Regions from separate parts of the Psychromonas sp. KJ10-5 genome, predicted to be linked through region 1. Evidence: predicted binding sites of a transcription regulator. Region 1 holds the regulator's gene; the other holds the start of a gene.
What was found. The regulator LexA, encoded in region 1, represses DNA repair genes until DNA is damaged. The targets are predictions, from matches to a motif close to TACTGTATNNNNATACAGTA.
Positions count from the first base shown of each region.

Region 1 (3,213 bases):
TTCAATGAAAGTTAAAATTGCAATCTTGGTCGTCTTGGTTTATCTCATGACCCTAATAGTCAAATTACCCGCGGCAGTGGTGGTGGATTGGTTACCGTTAAATGGTATTAAAATCCAAAATGCCAGCGGAACTATTTGGCAAGGGCAAGCAAAACAAATAGAAGTGAATCGCAAATTGAGTTTTGAGAACGTAAAATGGGACGTTAGCTTAATGGACTTATTCACGTTAAATCTAGCTGGCGATGTCTCGTTTTATAATGGATCTGACGCGATGTCTGGTAAAGGTTTTGTCAGTTATGGTTCAGCAGGAATTAAAGCGACAAATGTTATTTTAGATTTAAGCTCTAGAGAATTACTTACGTTTATTCCAATGCGTCTACCGGTTAAAATTGAAGGTCAATTTTCCGCCGTGATCAAAGAATTTGTGCAAGGTCAGCCTTATTGTCAGCAATTGCAAGGAAATGTCTTGTGGCAAAATGCTGTTGTGAATAGCCAGTTAGGCAGAGTAAATCTTGACTCTCCAACTGTTGAATTGGGTTGTGATGATGGCGACATTACTGCCTTTGTCAGTCAAAAATCAGATGAGTTAACAACCGCGCTAGATATCACTTTAAGTGAGGGCGGGGTGTATAAACTAAACGGTGAGATTGAAGGTACTGATAAGTTAGCACCTTCAGTGGCTAAATCATTAAATTGGATAGGGCCTAAAAATACCAGCGGAGCAACCACAGTGACTTTCAGTGGTCAGCTATAAAGCCTTAACACAGGTTATTGAATAAAAATAACGTCTTAACTGGTATTTAACCATGTATGAATATACACTGTGTATGTTTACAGTTTATTAATGCGTGGAGATCCTAATGAAAGAGCTAACTAAACGCCAAGGCGAAGTTTTAGATGTAATTAAAGATCAAATAGCGAAGACAGGTATGCCACCAACGCGCGTGGAACTGGCAAAGATTCTTGGTTTTAAAAGTGCGAATGCAGCTGAAGAGCATTTAAAAGCATTGGCACGTAAAGGTGCAATAGAAATTCTATCAGGCACTTCGCGTGGTATTCGAGTTGTGACGGAACACAAAGATAACGAAGTCGCAGTAGAAGGTTTACCATTAATTGGTAAAGTAGCAGCTGGTGAGCCTATTTTGGCGCAAGAGCATGTTGAAACGCATTACGACGTTGACCCTACTTTGTTTCACCCCGCCGCCGATTTTTTATTGCGCGTGCAAGGCGAAAGCATGAAAGATATTGGTATTATGGATGGCGATTTATTAGCGGTGCATAAAACGCAAAATATTAATAATGGCCAAGTGGTTGTTGCTCGTGTTGAAGAAGATGTCACCGTAAAACGTTTTTATCGTGATGGAAAACAAGTGACTTTAAAAGCAGAAAATAACTTGTTTGATCCGATTAAAGTGGACTTAGAGTATCAATCATTTGATATCGAAGGTATCGCTGTAGGGGTTATTAGAACTGCAGATTGGATGTAATTAGGACAGTCATTTTTACTAAAAATGACCATATAATCTAGTCATAGAGAGAGATAAATGAAACCTTTAATTATTGTATTAACGTGCATCATGATGGGGTTTTGTTTGTTGTTTGGTGTCCTACAAGCAAATGCATTAAACTTCAGTAGTCGTTTACCTTTTATTACTCATAATAAAGCTTTAGTCATACATCAACCTAGCCGTGCATTGCCAGACTTCTCTTTTGAAAAAGCAGGTAAAGTCGCGTTTACTAATGCATCCTTAAAGGGGAAATGGACTTTATTTTTTGTGGGCTATACCTTTTGCCCAGATGTTTGCCCTTCGACCTTAGCTGATTTAGATCGTGTGTATCCAAACTTACAAAATGATCAAAATACGCGTACTCAAGTTGTATTTGTATCTGTCGATCCTAATCGTGATAAAGCAGAGCAACTAGCTGATTACGTTAGTTATTTTAATCCTAACTTTATTGGTGTTACCAGTACACATAAGCAATTGTGGCCTTTTGTTACGCAGTTAGGGTTGATTTATAGTATTGTTGAAAAGAGTGAAAAAGAAGAATATTACTTGGTAGATCACAGTGCTTCTATAGTACTGATTAATCCAGATGGTAAATTTCATGCAACCTTCAAAGCATCCCGTAATGAACAAGGTATTAATCACGTTAATATGGATTTAATGGTTGAAGATATTAAAAACATTCAAGCTAGCTATAAGCAAGATCAAACGATTAAATAACTGCTATATAGCCAGTAACCATTAACATTCACTAATGGTTACTGATCGAAATTTATAGTGTCTTTGTCCAAAATAAAGCACTGCCAAATTCTGGGTCTAATTGATAATCCGAAAATCCTAATGCTTCATAGGCTTTACAAGCGACTTCATTGCCACTCAATACCTCTAGCGTTATTTTACAACACTCTCGAAATTTAGCTAACTCTTCAATTCTTTCAAATAAGTGCTTAGTTAATCCATTGCCTCTGTAGTCAGAATGAACTACTACATCATGTATGTTAAACAACGGTTTACAAGCAAAAGTAGAAAAACCTTCAATGGCTGTTAATAAAGCAGCAGGTGTATCCCCATCAAAAATCAATACAATATACACATCCGTTCGCTTCATTAAGCTAGGTACTAAATTTTGTTTAGCATAGTCACTAATATCTTTACCACCACCCATAGGATCGCTAGCATAGTGAGACATCAAACTAAGGTATGCTTTAGCATGTTGAGGGTTGTTTAAATCTGCAATAAGCGTTTTAGTTTCTAGCATAGTCATTCCTTTCATATTATTGATTGATGTGAGCAGTCTAACGAAAGCATTAAGTAGATACTAGAATAGTCGCTCAATAAAGGGAGTTGATTCACTGGATTTGCTTAGCATGGTATTGGTTTTTATTTAAACCTATTGTTTTCTATGACCAAAGAGAGAAAGACTTTCTACGTGATTAGTAGAAATTAGAATTAATGGTGTCTAAATTTTATTATAGTGTTAGACTTCTAGACATCTAAACGTTTATTTGTAGAGGAAGCTATTATGCCAATTCGTATTCCAGATGATTTGCCCGCATCGAGCATTTTAAAATCTGAGAACATCTTTACGATGTCTGAGACACGCGCAAGTCATCAAAATATCCGTCCACTACGTGTATTAATTTTAAATTTAATGCCGAAAAAAATTGAAACAGAAACACAGTTGATGCGCTTACTGTCGAATACTCCT
Region 1 is NZ_CM147864.1:2,883,117-2,886,329, reverse strand. Features, by position in the region: gene AC0L3W_RS12570 (type II secretion system protein N) at 5-754, shown strand; gene lexA (transcriptional repressor LexA) at 861-1,487, shown strand; gene AC0L3W_RS12560 (SCO family protein) at 1,545-2,225, shown strand; gene AC0L3W_RS12555 (GNAT family N-acetyltransferase) at 2,278-2,763, opposite strand; gene metA (homoserine O-acetyltransferase MetA) at 3,028-3,213, shown strand, end outside.

Region 2 (3,213 bases), 1.5 Mb from region 1:
AAAATGATATCGATTCTCGTCGTTGAATAATAATTGACGAAGGTGATAAGATGTTTTTAAAGGTTAACATTATTAAAATCATTAGCATAACGCCGTTTTAAAGCGTATGTATTAATCTAGAAATATAAGTGAATTTACCGCTCTTATCCTAATAAAATGCTTAAGTAGTATAGTTATTGAGTGGGGGATTTATTTTCATCAAGATAACAAGGAGTTAATATGAAAGTATTAGCATTTGCAGCGAGTAATTCTGAAAATTCAATTAATCAAAAGTTAGCAGCGTACACTGCCAGCCTAATTTCTGATGCTGAAGTCGAGTTGCTTGATATAAATGATTATGAGATGCCAATTTACAGTATTCAGCGTGAAGTGAAACTAGGAAAGCCCCAACAAGCGTTAGACTTTTATGAAAAGATAACTGAAGCAGACGTCATTATTATCTCATTTGCAGAGCATAATGGCTCTTACACGGCTGCTTACAAAAACCTGTTTGATTGGACTTCTCGTATTGATATGAAGGTCTATCAGGATACACCTATGTTGATGTTATCCACCTCGCCGGGTCCGAGTGGAGCAGCATCTGTACTTGCTTCTGCAACAGGTTCTGCCTCTTACTTTGCGGCAGATGTGAAAGGCACATTATCAGTACCTAACTTTTTTGATGTGTTTGATATTGTGAGTAATAAAATGATCGATGAAAAAGTGCAAAATGCACTTATTTCGCTGGTGGCTAAATTAACCGACTAATCGTGCATAAACTGCTATTTATTTTACTGGCTACTATTTATGTTTTAGCCGTCTTTTATTTTCAATCAATTCAGTGGCTACCAAGTTGGTCACTGCTTTTTATGGCGGCGATTAATGTATTAAGTGTGGTTCTTTATGGGATGGATAAGTTAGCTGCCATTAAACAATGGCAAAGAACACCGGAGAAACACTTTCATTACTTAGCTTTGTTTTCTGGTTGGCCTGGCAGCCTAGCGGGACAAATGTTATTTAACCATAAAACGACTAAAGTTAGCTTTCGCCGATATTTTTATCTAATGATATTTTTCAATGTAGCTAGTACAGCGGCTTATATTTATTATATTAACCGCTAAATGTGAGCTGTTAATGCTATAGACAATCAACGATCTTTTGAAACTTGATAACTGACTTCTTAAAAGCTGGTTTTCACAAATTAGATTTCATCCGCTTCAAAAGCTTGATTTGCTTTATCGAATGCATCTTCCTCTTCAGTATCATTAAATAAATCATTTAGCTTTTGACTATTCTCATCCCAAAGTTGCTGACTTTTTTCCTTACTCTCATTCCATAGAGATTCACTAGAGGTTTTGCCATTTTCCCATAAATCTTCGCTGGTTTCTTTACCATCTTGCCATAGAGATTGTGTTTTTTCTTTGCTGCCTTCCCATGCTTCTAAGCTAGTTTCTTTGCTTTTTTGCCAAGCATCTTTACCTGATTCAATGCTTAGATTGAGTGCTTCTTGGCTAGTTTTTTTGCTTTTATTCCAAATTTCTTCGCTGGATTTTGTCACGTTATCCCATGAACTATCTTCAACAGTGCCTTTAGCTTTAGAAGCCGCAGCAGTGGCTCTTTCTAACAATGTCGGTTTTGCAGCACTGCTGTCTGTTATTGTGTCTTGCTGTGCTTCTATCACTGTTGGTTCAGTAGGCAACTCCTGTTCATTATCATTACAGGCACTAAGAAATAATAAAGTACTGGCGTAAAGTGCCGCTTTAGAGAGAGATAAATGATTCATAATTATTTCCTATTAGGCTATTAGTGAGTAACAAAGAGCTCACTAGTATATACGAAATGATATTTTAAAAGTTCTATTGAATGACTCAAAGAGACAATACCTATTTATTACTGATTTTTAAGGTAACGCGACTTAATGTTCATAGTCATGTTCTTCTAAATTCGTTTTAATTTGATCTGCATAAATAGACTACTGTCAGTTAATTTAGTTGCAAATATAGGGCGTTAAAGCTTGAATTGTTCTATTATATAAAATACTGTCTATAAAAACAGTTGGAGTCCATGTTGAAGTTATATATTGCTGAAAAACCAAGCCTAGGGAGAGCCGTTGCTGATGCCTTACCAAAACCCCATCGTAAAGCTGATGGGTGTATTTACGTCGGTAATGGGGATGTTGTAAGCTGGTGCATTGGACACCTTTTAACACAAGTTGATCCTGAAGCTTATGATGCGAGCTTTAAACAATGGAAGTTTGAGCATCTTCCGATTATCCCTGAACAGTGGAAGTTAAAGTCCGTTCCTAAAACCAGTAAGCAGCTGAGTGTGCTAAAGAAGTTAATTAAACAAGCCGATCAACTGGTACATGTCGGAGATCCTGATCGCGAAGGACAGTTATTAGTAGATGAAGTGATCCATTTTAGTGGAGTGAAAGGAGCTAAACTAAAGCAAGTTGAACGGTGTTTGATCAGTGATTTAACGGTTAATGCGGTGAAACGATCATTGCAATCATTACGCTCAAATCAAGACTTTATTCCATTATCAACTTCAGCATTAGCACGCACCCGTGCAGATTGGTTATACGGTTTAAACCTGACTCGTGCTTACACTTTATTAGCTCAAAAATCAGGCTATAAAGGCGTTATTTCGGTGGGGAGAGTTCAAACTCCATTACTAGGTTTGGTGGCTAAACGAGACCGTGAGATACAGCAGTTTGTCAGTAAACCCTTTTATGAAGTTTTAGCCCATTGTAATACAGGGGCTGGAGAAAACTTTACGGCAAAGTGGCAGCCTAGTGAAGCGTGTACCCCTTATCAAGATAGTGAAGGTCGCGTACTAGTGAGAGGCTTAGCTGAAAATGTAGCAAATCGCATTACAAATCAACCAGCCAAGGTCTTGAGTTTTGTGAATAAACAAAAAAAGCAAATTGCGCCATTACCCTATAATTTATCGAGCTTACAAATTGACGCAGCAAAGCGCTTTGGATACAGCGCACAACAAGTATTAGATGCTGCTCAAGCTCTTTATGAACGTTACAAGCTTATTACTTATCCGCGTTCAGATTCACGCTATTTACCACGTAATCATCATAAGCAAGCTAAAACTATCAGCCAAGCTATTATGCATAACGATACTGAGATGAAACAGGCTGTTCAAGGGGTAAATTTATCAATCAAAGGTAGAGCTTGGAATGACAGTAAAGTTGATGCTCATCACGCGATTATCCCAACGGAT
Region 2 is NZ_CM147864.1:441,552-444,764, forward strand. Features, by position in the region: gene AC0L3W_RS02170 (NADPH-dependent FMN reductase) at 220-747, shown strand; gene AC0L3W_RS02175 (DUF1294 domain-containing protein) at 750-1,100, shown strand; gene AC0L3W_RS02180 (hypothetical protein) at 1,181-1,762, opposite strand; gene AC0L3W_RS02185 (DNA topoisomerase III) at 2,047-3,213, shown strand, end outside.
Region 2: a site for LexA is predicted at 2,017-2,036, ahead of AC0L3W_RS02185 (DNA topoisomerase III). Genes of this name have one in related genera too.